4 regions of the Geodermatophilus sp. SYSU D01106 genome follow, and region 3 is predicted to be linked to each of the others. Evidence: riboswitches for the same ligand, from Rfam matches in the RefSeq annotation. Region 3 holds a riboswitch; each other region holds the start of a gene.
The links. Region 3 has a riboswitch for cyclic di-AMP ahead of ACI78R_RS08425 (aggregation-promoting factor C-terminal-like domain-containing protein). Riboswitches for the same ligand answer to the same signal wherever they lie in the genome.

Region 1: linked by a shared signal. The riboswitch ahead of ACI78R_RS05695 (C40 family peptidase) and the one ahead of ACI78R_RS08425 (aggregation-promoting factor C-terminal-like domain-containing protein) in region 3 are both predicted to bind cyclic di-AMP.
Region 2: linked by a shared signal. The riboswitch ahead of ACI78R_RS07000 (C40 family peptidase) and the one ahead of ACI78R_RS08425 (aggregation-promoting factor C-terminal-like domain-containing protein) in region 3 are both predicted to bind cyclic di-AMP.
Region 4: linked by a shared signal. The riboswitch ahead of ACI78R_RS00660 (transglycosylase family protein) and the one ahead of ACI78R_RS08425 (aggregation-promoting factor C-terminal-like domain-containing protein) in region 3 are both predicted to bind cyclic di-AMP.

Annotation. Positions count from the first base shown of each region.
Region 1 covers NZ_JBJGYM010000004.1:56,557-59,833, forward strand. The annotation lists gene ACI78R_RS05690 (M48 family metallopeptidase) at 1-831, opposite strand, end outside; gene ACI78R_RS05695 (C40 family peptidase) at 1,014-2,060, opposite strand; cyclic di-AMP (ydaO/yuaA leader) riboswitch at 2,222-2,399, opposite strand; gene ACI78R_RS05700 (hypothetical protein) at 2,559-2,867, opposite strand; gene ACI78R_RS05705 (NlpC/P60 family protein) at 2,978-3,277, opposite strand, start outside.
Region 2 covers NZ_JBJGYM010000005.1:13,995-17,271, reverse strand. The annotation lists gene ACI78R_RS07010 (TM0106 family RecB-like putative nuclease) at 1-920, shown strand, start outside; gene ACI78R_RS07005 (hypothetical protein) at 913-1,335, shown strand; gene ACI78R_RS07000 (C40 family peptidase) at 1,428-1,943, opposite strand; cyclic di-AMP (ydaO/yuaA leader) riboswitch at 1,956-2,107, opposite strand; gene ACI78R_RS06995 (hypothetical protein) at 2,466-2,618, shown strand; gene ACI78R_RS06990 (hypothetical protein) at 2,843-3,277, shown strand, end outside.
Region 3 covers NZ_JBJGYM010000006.1:40,235-43,511, reverse strand. The annotation lists gene ACI78R_RS08430 (class I SAM-dependent methyltransferase) at 7-660, opposite strand; gene ACI78R_RS08425 (aggregation-promoting factor C-terminal-like domain-containing protein) at 668-1,609, opposite strand; cyclic di-AMP (ydaO/yuaA leader) riboswitch at 1,820-1,983, opposite strand; gene ACI78R_RS08420 (DivIVA domain-containing protein) at 2,135-3,037, opposite strand.
Region 4 covers NZ_JBJGYM010000001.1:118,539-121,815, reverse strand. The annotation lists gene menD (2-succinyl-5-enolpyruvyl-6-hydroxy-3-cyclohexene-1-carboxylic-acid synthase) at 1-1,445, shown strand, start outside; cyclic di-AMP (ydaO/yuaA leader) riboswitch at 1,720-1,890, shown strand; gene ACI78R_RS00660 (transglycosylase family protein) at 1,895-3,121, shown strand; gene ACI78R_RS00655 (DUF222 domain-containing protein) at 3,174-3,277, opposite strand, start outside.

The DNA of each region.
Region 1 (3,277 bases), on a different contig from region 3:
GAGGACGACGCGGCGCGTGGAGCCGAACCCGGACACGTAGGCGTTGAGCGACGTCGTCCGGCGGGAGGCGTCGGCCACGAGGACGTCCTCGACCGGCGTGCCGCTCTCCTCGGCGAGCTCCAGGACGTCGGTGCGCAGTTGCCCGGCCGGGAGCGACGCGAAGCTGTTGAACGCCGGCTCGATCACCACCGGGTAGAGGAAGGAGCCGGTGACCACGAGCGCGGCGGCGCCCGCCGACGCCCACGCCCACCAGGTGCGCGGCGCCCACCGGGCCAGGGCGACCAGGGCGAGCAGCCCGAGCGCGGTCAGGCCGGCGTCGATGGCCGTGTTCACGGCGACGTCGCGCAGCCACAGCCCCCACGACCGGGTGGACAGGCCGTAGCGGTGCCGGACCACCTCGCCGTACGCGCTGATCGGCAGCGTGGCCAGCCGCCCGGCGAGCAGCAGGACCACCGTGGCGGCCAGGACGGTCAGCGGCCACCGGCGGCCGTCGGTCCGGCCGAGCGCGCCGACCAGCCGGCTGCCGAGGCGGGTCAGGCCGAACAGGGCGGAGACGGCCAGGCCGAGCAGGAGGTTGGCCAGCGAGGCGGGACGCAGGTCGGCGGCCAGCGCCTCGGCGCGGCGCACCACCTCGGCGGGCAGCCCGGCGTCGTCGCTGACCGGTGTGGCCCCGCCGGGCGGGGGCGGCAGCACGGTCCACGGCGTCCGGACGGCGACCACGACGACGAACGCCGCCCCGAGCACCGCGGCGACGACGAGGGCGGCGCGGCGGGCGGTCCAGCGGCGGGCCGGCGCGGGGCCGGTGCGGTCCTCCTGGCGGGCCCTGCTCACGCCGCCGCCCAGCCCACCCGGCCGATCCTAGGCGGGCGCCGGGACGGTCGGCCCGGGCCCCGGACGCGGCGAGGGCCGGGGACCCGTGCTGGGTCCCCGGCCCTCACCGGCGAGGTGCTGGAACGGCACCCTCCCGGGTCCCGCGCCGAGCTCGCGAGGCGTGGGGAGGAGGGGGTCCTTCGTCAGGCGATGCGGCGCATGGCGGTGATGCCGCCCATCGAGTCGACCGACACGACCTTCACCGGCACGCCGGAGGTGGAGGCGTGCACCATCTGGCCGTTGCCGATGTACATCGAGACGTGGCTGACCGGGCTGTAGTAGAAGATCAGGTCGCCCGGCTGCAGCTGCGACCGCGTGACCGCGGTGCCCATCTGCGACTGCATGCGGCTCGAGTGCGGGAGGCTGATCCCGGCCGCCGCGTAGGCGTACTGGGTCAGGCCCGAGCAGTCGAAGGCGTTCGGCCCGCCGGCGCCCCACACGTAGGGGTCGCCGACCTGCGCCAGCGCGGTCTGCACGGCGGCCTGCGCGGCGCCGCTGCCGCCACCGGCCGCCGCCACCGGGGCGGGCTGCGCCGCCGCGGCCCGACCGGCGGCCTGCGCGACCGGAGCGCTCTCGCCGGTGCTGCCACCGGCCGCCGCGGGAGCCGCGGCCTGCTCGGCCTCGCCGGCCTGCTGGGCGGCCAGGGCGGCCGCCTGCTGGGCGGCGGTCAGCGCGGCGAACTGCGCCTGGTAGTCGGCGATGTCCTCCTCGAGCCGCGCCTCCTGAGCGCTGAGGTCGTCGAGGGTGCGCTGCGCGTCGGCCTCGGCGGCGTCGGCGTCGGACTGCGCCTGCTGGGCGGCCGCGGCAGCCTCCCCGACCTCGGCGAGCACGTCGGTGGTGTGCCCGGCGATCTGGTCGAGGGTGGCCAGCGAGTTGACGAAGTCGTCGGCGGAGTCGCTGGTCATCAGCAGCTCGAGGCCGGCGAAGGTGTCGTTGCCGCCGGTCCACGCGGTGCGGGCGACCTCGCGGATCTGCCCGTCGAGGGCCTGCAGCTGGGCCTGCGCGTCGGCGAGCGCCTGGTCGGCGGCCGCGGCGGCGGCCTGCTGCTGCAGGACGGTCTCGCGGGCCTCGTTGACCTGCTCGGAGACGGCCTCCAGGCGGCGGCCGGCGTCGGCGGCGAGCTCGGCGGCCTGCTCCGGCGTGGTGGCCCGCTCCGGGTCGGCCACGGCGGTGCCGGGCAGGAGCGTCACGGTCAGCGCGGCGGTGGTGCCGACCAGCGCGACGCGGCCGAGGAGACGGCGGCGGGAGGGGCGGTGCGCCCCCGCGACACGGGCGGTGCTGCGGGACGCGGACTGTTCACGGGCATGCCCCAGGGAGGGGCGGGGGGTCGCCACGGGCGGCGGCTCTCCGTTTCTTCCTCAGCTACCGCCTACCGAGTTAGCTGACGGGTTCGGGCTGGGAAGACGTGCCCTATCTCTGGACCCCGGCGGACCGGTGTCCGTGAGAACTCACCCCAGTGCTGCGGTGGGTCCCCGGCTCACCTCGCGCACACCCGGGGGCGGCGTCCGGTGACTCGGCGGTGACCGGCCGAGGTCACCTCGCAGTGGGTGACGACCACCCGGCCGGACGCGGCCACAGTACGGACGTGATGCAGATGTGACAAACGCGGACCCCGGGAACTGTGAGAACACACACGGTGAGCAGTCGCGCCACTCCGGTGCGTGCCCGCCCGGGCCGTCACCTGCGTCTCAGCCGGTGCGGCGGCGCCCACCCGGCCGGGCCTCCCCCGCCGGCCGGTGACGCAGCGGAGGCACCAGGCCGCCGTCGGCCAGGGCGCGCACGGCGCGGCGCTCCACGTCGTCGAGGTCGACCACCACGCCCGCGAGGGGCGCGGCGGCGTCGCCCGTGGCGCGGGCGGTGGCGGCCGGGACCGGCGGCACCGGCAGCAGCACGGGCGCGGTGCCCAGCTCCGCCGGCGGCGCGCCGAGCAGCACGGTGACGACGCAGTCGGCGCAGCCGGTGCCGCGCACGGTGCACGAGTCGCAGTCGATGAGCATGGCGGTGTCCCTCCGGTGCCCCGCCGCGCGCCCGGGAGACCGGGCGACGGACGGGACGGGTCTCCCTGTCGGTTGGCCGGCACGCTAGGGACGGCCACCGACAGTCCGGCTCAGCTGCCCGCGTACTCCCAGTGCCAGGGCTCCTCGCGGCCGTTGCCCGGGTCGGCCCACGTGGGGTGCAGCCAGCCGAAGCGGCCGGCGTTGGCGACCATCCACGCGTACTGCGGGGTGCCGAAGGTGTCGATGCCGCCGCACAGGTCCACGGCCAGGCCCCAGCCGTGGTTGCTGGTGCCGGGCACTGCCGCGAGCGCCGGCTTCTCCCCGTAGAGCCGCACCTGCGAGGCGTAGGTGCGGTAGGAGTCGGTGATGCAGAGCGGCCCGCCGAACGCCGTCGCGTACGCGGCGCTCAG
Region 2 (3,277 bases), on a different contig from region 3:
CGAAGGACGGCAAGGACGTCGCCCGGCGGCTCGTCGACGGCGACGTGCGGCTCGTCGGCGGGACGGCGTGGTTCTGGACCCAGCCTGACCTGGCCGAGGCCGTCGACGTGCTCGTCGTCGACGAGGCGGGGCAGTTCTCGTTGGCCAACGCGGTCGCGGTGGCGCGGGCCGGGAAGTCGCTGGTGCTGCTCGGCGACCCGCAGCAGCTGGCCCAGCCCTCGCAGGGCGTGCACCCCGGCGACTCGGGGCTGTCGGCGCTGGAGCACCTGCTCGAGGGGCACCCGACCGTGCCCGAGGGCCGCGGCATCTTCCTCGACACGACCTACCGGATGCACCCGGCGCTGACGCGGTTCGTGTCGGACCTGGCGTACGAGGGCCGCCTGGAGTCGGCGGCGCTGCGCGAGCGGATCACCGTGCGGCCGGGCGGGCTGGTGTCCGGCAGCGGGCTGGCGGTGCGGTCGGTGGCGCACACGGTGCCGGCCTCGGCGTCGTCCACGGAGGAGGCCGCCGAGGTGGCCGCCGTCTGGCGGTCGCTGCAGGGCGTCGGCTGGGTCGACGCCGAGGGCGCCGAGCGGCCGATCGGCCCGGACGACGTGCTCGTCGTCGCCCCCTACAACAACCAGGTGGCGCTGATCCGCTCGCTGCTGCCCGACGGTGCGCGGGTCGGCACGGTGGACCGGTTCCAGGGGCAGGAGGCGCCGGTCGTCGTCTACTCGACGACGTCGACCTCGGCCGACGAGGCGCCGCGCGGGGTCTCGTTCCTCTACGACCTCAACCGGCTCAACGTGGCGGTGTCGCGGGCGAAGGCGCTGGCGGTCGTGGTGATGAGCCCGCTGCTGCTCGACGCGCAGGTGCGGACGCCGGAGCAGCTGCGGCAGGTCAACGCGATGTGCCGGCTGGCCGAGCTGGCCGGTGTCTGACACCGCGGAGCTCGCGGGCCTGCTCGGCGTCGGCGCGGACGTGCTGGTGCGGGCGCTGGGGGACGGCTGGCTTGAGGTCGCCGGGCCGCCGCACGAGCGCTGGTTCGTGAGCGGGCGTCCGGTGCAGGTCGCCGTCGGCTGGGACGGGTTCGGCTTCACGCTGGCCCGCCCCGAGCCGCGCTGGTCGGGCGACGACCTGGTGTGGGAGTTCGCGGCCGAGCGCGGCTTCGGCTCCGACGAGGTCGTCTACGAGCGGGCGATGCTGGCCGAGGCCGCGGAGGAGGTCGCCCGCCGTCGCCGGCGGACGTTCCGCTGGTGCCCGGTGTGCCGCGAGGTCAACGCCCGCGAGCACGTGCACGACAACACCGGCCTGTGCATGCGCTGCGCCGAGCGCCACCTCGGCGTCACGTACTGAGCGGGCCCGGGAGGGGCCGATAGCGCGACAAAGGCCCTCTGGGGACCGACGACGGCGCCCCGGTCGGCGGTGACCGGGGCGCCGTCCGTCCGTCAGGCGACCCGGCGGGCGCCCTGGTAGCCGGTCATCGAGTCGAGGTTCACGACCGCGACCGGCTTGCCGGCGGTGGAGGCGTGCACCATCTGGCCGTTGCCGATGTACATGCCCACGTGCGAGACCGGGCTGTAGAAGAACACCAGGTCGCCGGGCTTGAGGTCGGACTTCGCCACCGGGGTGCCGAACGTCGACTGGGCCCGCGAGGTGCGGGGGATCTCCACGCCGGCCGCGCGGTAGGCGAAGCTGGTCAGCCCGGAGCAGTCGAACCGGTCGGGACCGGTCGCGCCGTACTGGTACATGTCGCCGCGCTGCGCGAGCGCGGTGTCGACGGCCGCCTGGGCGACGCCGTTCGGAGCGGCCACCGGGGCCGCCGCCACGACCCCGCCACCACCGCCGCCGCCTGCGGCAGCCGAGGCCGGGAGGGGCGAGAGCGCGATGCCGGCTCCGGCGATGGCCGCGACGGCGATGCCGCGGAACGAGCGACGGGCGAGGGGCGTGCGTGCAGTCGTCATGGACGACGGTTCTCCTGTTCTCCACGGTCGCCTACCGGGTTAGCTGACGGGTTCGGGCGGGGGAGTCGCCCGGCGCGAGAGGTCGCGCTTCACCCCTGGGACTCGATGGGTCCCCGGTCCGGAGGGCGGCTGGCTGCCGGCGTCCGGTTCGGCGTGGTCCGGCGGGTGTCACACGGGTTCGTGACGGGGGCCCGGCCAGGACCAGCGGGAACGGTAGGGAGGGCCGCGGACCGTCACAACCGCCCGAGGGACGCGCCACGCCCGGTCCCGGACCGTGGACTTGACGGCGGCCGCCCATCCGACACGCCACCGCCACCACCGCAGATGCCTCTCCGGAGCCCGCGACGCGCGACCGCGGACGCGCGGGGACACGCCGTGCCCCACGAGAAAGGACGGCGCGGTGCGTCCGCACGCGGTGTCAGGAGCCGCCCACGGACGGGCGGTCTCCGAGCGTGGGGACGTGGCGGTTGCCGGACGCGTTGACGGGGCACGGAACGGGGGATCGAGAGAGAGGAGCACCCCATGGGAATGATGAGGAACCTCATCGCCTCCGGCGTGGCCGCGAAGGTCGTGCAGGAGCTCAAGAAGCCGCAGAACCAGGCGAAGATCAAGCAGTTCGTCCGCGACTTCCAGGCCAAGCAGAAGAAGGGCGGCACCGGCGGCCGCGCCTACTGACCGCTGATCCGCCCGCGGCCCCCGTCCCACCCCGGGACGGGGGCCGCGGTGCGTCCGGGGCCGGTGCGACGGTCCGTTGCAGTTCCGAGACGGCTCGGTCCCCGGCGTCCCGGACAGCGACCCGACCCCGTGTGACGCTCGCCGGCGTCTAGCCGCGACGCCGGCGCCGACCTCCCCGGGAGGCGCTGCCGGCGCGCGTCCGCACGACCACCACGGAATGCCCCATGAACCAGTCCTCCGCCCGCCGCCGACTCGGCGCGCTTCCCGTCCTGCTCGCCACGGGCCTCCTCCTCGCCGGCTGCGGGGACGACGGCGAGACCGGCCTCCCCGCGCCCACCTCCACCCCGTCGGCCCCGGCGACGTCGTCCGCGGCGGCCCCGACCACGCCCGCCCCGACGACGCCCGCCCCCGAGCCCGCGGTGGCCCCTGCCCCCACGCCGGAGGTGACGCCGGCTCCCGTGGTCGTGGACTTCCTCATGCCCGCCGTGGTCGGCATGACGCTGCAGGACGCCCAGGACCTGATCCAGACCAACGGCGCCTACCTCAGCCTGTCCCACGACCTGCTGGGCAGCCGCAACCAGGTCCTCGACGCCAACTGGCGGGTCTGCACCCAGAACATCGCACCCGGCCAGCGGGTCACCGGGGACGTCGAGGGCGCC
Region 3 (3,277 bases):
CGGGGGTCAGGGCAGCCGCCAGACCGTGGTGCGGCGCAGCCCCGGCCCCTCGGTCTCGGGGACCTCGAGGGCGAGCACCGGCTCCAGCCGCTCGTGCGGGAGGTAGGGGCGGCCGGGGTCGCCGACCAGCACCTCGCAGCCGCGGGCGCGGGCCCGGTCGAGGAAGGGCAGCACCCGCTCGGTCATCTCGCGGTCGTAGCAGACGTCGCCGGCCAGGACGACGTCGACGGCAGGCGGCTCGCGGTCGAGCACGTCGCCGGTGACGCTGATGCCGGCCACCCCGTTGAGGCCGGCGTTGACGCCGACCGCCGTCCGGGAGAACGGGTCGACGTCGCTGGCGAGCACGTGCCGGGCCCCGGCGAGCACCGCGGCGATCGCGACCAGGCCGCTGCCCGACCCGAGGTCGAGCACGCGGCGGCTGCCCACCGGCACCGCGCCGTCGAGGACCGCGCGGGCCAGCGCCTGCCCGCCCGGCCAGGCGGCCGCCCAGAACGGCGGCGCCTCACCGGCGCCGCCCGCGGCGACCTCCATGGCCTCCCAGAGGGCGACGACGTCGTCGGCGACGTGCAGCCGCACCTCCGGGACCAGCGACGGACGCCGGACCTGGGTGTGCGCGCGGACGAAGCCCGCGGGCACGACCCGGGGACCGGCCTCCGTCACGCGGCGATCAGTACCAGCCGGTGGACTGGGAGTGCGCCCACGCGGCGCACGGGGAGCCGTAGCGCTCCTCGATGTAGATGAGGCCCGCGTCGATCTGCCGGTAGCCGTCGGAGGTCTTGGCGATGCCGGTGCTGGCCCAGGTGGAGTCGAGGAACTGCGGGATCCCGTAGGCGGTGCTGCTCGGGTTCTGCGCGTTGGGGTTCCAGCCGCTCTCCTTGCCCCACAGGCTCTCGAGGCAGGAGAACTGCTCGCCACTGCCGACCTTGCTCATCGCGTACTCCTTGAAGGAGCCGCGGGCGGCCGGGGCGGCGGAGGCAGCCGGCGCCGGGGCGGCGGCGGAGGTCGACTGCTGCTGGGCGGCGGCCGCGGCGGCCTGCTCCGCGGCGGCGGCCGCTGCAGCCTGCTCGGCGGCGGCGCGGGCGGCGGCCTCCTCGGCGGCGCGGCGGGCGGCCTCCTGCTCGGCGGCGATCCGCGCGGCCTCCTCGGCGGCGCGGCGGTCGAGCTCGGCCTGGTCGGCGGCGGCCTGGGCCTGCGCGGCGGTGGTCTCGTCGGCCGAGCGCTGGCTGCGGGAGGCGGCGAGGTCCTCCAGCGGCGCGAGGTCGGTCTCCTCGACGGCCGGCGCGGACGCGGCCGGCTGCTGCGGGATGCCGAGCTGCTCGGCCACGCTCACCGAGGCGCTCACGGTGTCGGTGCCGGCGGAGGCGGCGGGGCTGCTGGTGGACAGCACGCCGACGACGAGCGCGCCGGCGGCCGCGGCGCCGAGCAGCAGCGCGGGGCGGCGGGGGCCGAGCAGCGGGGAGCCGCGGCGGACCCTCGCGGGCCGGACGGCCTCGAGGACGGCGGTGTCGGTGCTCTCGACGGCGGTGCTGTCGACGGCGGTGCTCTCGACGGCGGTGGCCTCGACGGTCGCGCGCGCGTCGGCGGCGGAGGTGCGGGTACGGGAACGCATGAGGGGGTGGGTGCTCCGAGGGAGAGTGCGCGGTCGCTCGAGGTTCGGGCGGTGCCGCGCGGTCTGGCGGATGTCGCGGTCCACGGGTCCCGGCGGGGGCCGGGAGCGGGCAGGTGGGAGCCGGCGTCAGGCGGACGCGGGGGCGCGCAGCGCGCGCACGGCTGCACCTGCGGGCCGGGGAGGCCCGGAGGCGGGCATGCGGAGACTCTCCGTTCCTTCCGTGGCCGCCTACCGGGTTAGCTGACGGGTTCGGGCGGGAAGAAGCCCTACGCACCAGGCGAGCGGTCGCTCGCCGGGGTGCGATTCACCCCAGGACTGCGGTGGGTCCCCGGCTCGCGACCGCGGGTGCGGACGCGACTCGGCGGCGTCCGGTCAGGCTCCCCGGGTGGGGACGAGACGACCGACCGGACGCGGTCACGGTAGGCGTCGTTACCGGTCCGTGACAACACGGGACCGGAGATGTCCGTGCGACGGCCGGGACCGGCGGGGCGCCCCGGGACCCCGCCGGGCGGGCGTCCGCGCCGGTCAGGAGGCCGCCGCGACCTCGGGCCGGCTACCGCCCTGCAGCACCGTGAGCTGCGACGCATCACCGTCCGCGGGGGCGGCCGCGCCGTCCCCGGGGCCACCTCCTGCACCGCCTCCTGCGCCGCCTCCCGTGCCCGCCTCGCGGCGGTCGGCGAGGACGGCGACGTCGCCGGGCAGCGCCCCCGCGACCACGGCGAGCGCCTCGTCGAGCTGGCCGGTCAGCCGGCGCAGCCACCCGCGCGCCTGCTCGCAGCGCTCGAGCAGCGGGCCGAGCTCGGACTCCAGCGCGCGGCGCCGCTCGGCCGCCTCGGCGTCGGCACGCGCCCGCCCCTCGGCGGCCTCCCGGTCGAGCCGGTCGCGCTCCTCGGCGGCCGCGCGGCGCAGGCCCTCGGCCTCCCGGCGGGCCGCCTCCAGGACCGCCGCGGCCTCCGACCGGGTCTGGTCGCGCAGCGCCGTCACGGCCTCGCGCATCTCCGCGACGCCGGACAGGCGCGCCGCCGCCTCGGTCCGGGCGTCGTCGAGGACCTGCCGGGCCTCCTCCTCGGCGGCGGAGAGCAGCGCCGCGGCCTCCTGCTCCGCGCGCTCGCGCAGGGCCTGCGCCTCCTCCGGGCCGGGTGCGGCGTCCCGCTCGCGGACGAGCGAGGTGAGCCGGGCGCGCGCCGCCTGCAGGTCGGCCGAGACGGCGGCGTAGCGGGTGAGCAGGTGGTCGTTCTCGCGGCGCAGGACGAGCACCTCGGTCTCGGCCCAGTCCACGTAGGCGTCGACCTGGCCGCGGTCGTAGCCGCGGACGGCGCCGGTGAACACCGGAGCCGTGCCGAGGAGGCCGTCGAGGCCGCTCCCCGGCCGGGGCCCCGCCCCGCCCTCCGCCCGCTGCTGGGCGGTGCCCTCGTCCTGCTGCGCCATCCCGGTTCCCCCTCGGTGCGCGTCCGACCCGGCCCGCTCCGGCGCGCCGGAGACGGTGATCACAGGCTCCCACCGCCGCTGCCGCGCGGGAGGGCGCCGCGGGCCCCTCCGGAGTGGGCACATCCGGCCGTGCCGGACCGATCACCCGGAGCGACGGGGAGGTCACGGCGCGGTCACGCGGGCCTGGGAATGCCTGAGGGCTCCCGGCGTTGCACGCGGTACCGTAGTTGCGCTCTCAAC
Region 4 (3,277 bases), on a different contig from region 3:
CCGGGACGGCGACCGCGCACCTGCACGCCGCGGTCCTCGAGGCCGACGTCACCGGCGTGCCGCTGCTCGCGCTGACCGCCGACCGGCCGCCGGAGCTGCGCTCGACCGGCGCCAACCAGACCATCGAGCAGCCCGGGCTCTACGGCGGCGCGGTGCGCTGGGCGGCCGACGTCGGCGTGCCCGAGGCCGGCCGCGAGGCCGCGCAGAACCGCTACTGGCGCTCCGTGGTCTCCCGCGCGCTGCTCGCCGCCACCGGCGCGCTGTCGGGCGACCCCGGGCCGGTGCAGCTCGACCTGCCGCTGCGCGACCCGCTGCTGCCGGAGGAGGAGCCGGGCCCGCTCACCGGCCCGTGGGCCGGGCGCGACGACGGCGGCGCGTGGACCGCGGGCGGGGCCACCCTCGCCCCGGCCGACCCGCTGCCCGACGCCCCGCGGACGCTGATGGTCGCCGGTGACGGGCCGTCGGCGGCCGGCCGGGCCTGGGCCGAGGGCGCCGCGGCCGCGGGCTGGCCCGTGGTCGCCGAGCCCAGCGGCGGGGCGTGGACCGGCGACGCCGTGCGCGGCGGGGCGCTGCTGCTCGGCGCGCCGGACTGGCTGGAGGAGCACCGGCCGGCGCGGGTGGTCGTGCTCGGGCGGCCGACGCTGTCGCGGCCGGTCTCGGCGCTGCTGGCCGACCCCCGGGTGCGGGTGGAGACGGTGGTGTCCGGCCCGCGCTGGCCCGACCCCGCCCGCTCCAGCACGTCGGTCACCCGCGCCGCGCCGCCGTCCGGGCCGCCCGCGGACGCGGCGTGGGCGGCCGCCTGGCGCGACGCCGCCGCGCGGGTGGGCACGGCCGTGGACGCGCTGCTCGACGGCGCTCCCGGCCTGACCGCCGCCCGGCTAGCCCGCGACGTCGTCGCCGCGCTGCCCGCCGGCGCGCTGTTGGTGCTCGGCTCCTCGACGCCCGTGCGCGACGTCGACCGGCTCGCCGTGCCGCGCGGCGACGTGCACGTGCTGGCCAACCGCGGCGTCGCGGGCATCGACGGGACGATCTCCACGGCGATCGGGGCCGCGCTGGTGCACGGTGGCCCGGCGGTCGCGCTCATGGGCGACCTGACGTTCCTGCACGACCTGCAGGGGCTGCTGACCGGCGAGGGCGAGGCCCGGCCGGACCTCACCGTCGTCGTCCCGGACAACGACGGCGGCGGGATCTTCGCCCAGCTCGAGCCGGGTCGGCCCGCGCACGAGCGCGACTACCGGCGGGTGTTCGGCACGCCGCACGGCCGCGACCTGGTCGCCGTCGCCCGGACGCTGGGCTGGGAAGCCACCGCGGTGACCGCCGCGGACGAGCTGCCGGCGGCGCTGGCGCTCGGCGGGCCGCGGGTGGTCGTCGTCCGCACCGACCAGCGCGCGGAGGCGGACCTCGCCGTCGCGCTGCGGGAGACCGCCGCCCGTGCCCTGACCTGACCCGCGCGGCCGGTGTGCTGCGTCACCGGCCGCCGCTGGTCCCGGCCGTCGAGGGAGGGCGGGGGCCGTCTCCGCGACACCGGGTGCGACCAGGGTGGATCGTCCGGACAGCGGGTTCGCCGGGCCCTCGACCGAGGGACGTCGATACCCCGCTGGAGCACACCACAACCCCCTTGTGACCGGCGACACGACGACAGTTGCCATGACGATATGTAACGTTTTGGCTGCGCTCAGCACACCGGAGCGCGGCGCCGGTCCGCCAAACCCTGCCCACCGGTCGCTCACGTCAACTCCCAAGGGCAGGGGTGGGGGACCCACTTCCGGCGCGTGACGGCCTACGGGGGCCTGACCTGAACGCGTCTCCGGGGTGAAGCCGCGTCCCGCGGCCGGGCACCGATCGCCCGAACCCGACAGCTCACCTCGCCGGCGGTGATCGGGAGATCATCACCATGCCCAAGCACCGCGCACCCCGTTACGTCCGCACCAAGAAGGTCATCGCCAAGGCCCCTGTCGCCGCCGGCGCCACCGTCGTCGGGATCGGCGTCCTCAGCTCGCCCGCCTCCGCCTCGACCAGCCACGACTGGTCCGGCGTCGCCCAGTGCGAGTCGAGCGGCAACTGGTCGATCAACACCGGCAACGGCTACTACGGCGGCCTGCAGTTCAGCCAGTCCACCTGGGCCGCGTTCGGCGGCACCGAGCTCGCCCCGCGCGCCGATCTCGCCACCCCCGCCCAGCAGGTCGAGATCGCCGAGGCGGTCCTCGCCGGCCAGGGCGTCGGCGCCTGGCCGTCCTGCGGCAAGTACCTGGCCGAGGGCACCACCGCGGCCGCCGCCGAGGCGCCCGCCCCGGCCGCACCCGCCGCCGAGGCCCCCGCGCCGGAGGCCGCCCCGGCCGCCCCGGCCGCGCCCGCGCCGGTCGAGGCCGCTCCGGCCGCGCCTGCGCCGACCGCTGCCGACGCCGAGGACTACACCGTCCGCTGGGGCGACACCGTCGCCAAGATCGCCGCCGCCCACGCCCAGAGCTGGCGGGAGCTCTACGAGCGCAACGTCGACGTCATCGGCAGCAACCCGAACCTGATCTTCCCGGGTCAGGTGTTCGCGGTGAGCGGGGCGGCCCCGGCCGCCGCGCCCGCCGAGGCGCCGGCCCCCGCGCCTGCCGCGGCCCCCGCCGAGGCTCCGGCCCCCGCGCCCGCCGCAGCCCCTGCCGAGGCGCCCGCCGGTGGCTCGAACGCCGGGGAGTCCGCGCCGGTCGGCGAGGTCGCCCCGCTCGCCGAGGCCGCCCCCGAGGTCGCCGCGGCGCCCGCGCCGGCCGCCGTCGCCACCATCACCAACAGCTCCGGGCCGATCCACGCCGCGGTGCAGGCGGCTGCGAACGCCGTCGTGAGCGCGGTGCCCGGCGCCGGTGACATCACCCTCGGCGGCACCCGGCCCAGCGCCGTCGACCCCGACGGGCACCCCTCGGGCAAGGCCCTGGACTACATGGTCATGAGCGACGCCGGCCTCGGCGACGCCATCGCGCAGTACCACGTGGACCACTGGGACGAGCTCGGTGTCGAGTACGTGATCTGGGAGCAGCGCATCCTCACCTCGCCCGACGGCGCGTGGCGCGCCATGGAGGACCGCGGTGGCGTCACCGCGAACCACTTCGACCACGTGCACGTGAACTACGTCGGCTGACCACCGCCCGACACGAGGACCCCGGCCGCCCGCGGCCGGGGTCCTCGTCGTCTCAGGCGGGGACGAGGGGCGGCGACCGCAGCGCCGCGGGTGTGCGGATCTCGGTGCCGTCGGGCCGCCAGGTGTGCCATCGCCCGTCCGGTTGTCGTTGCACGC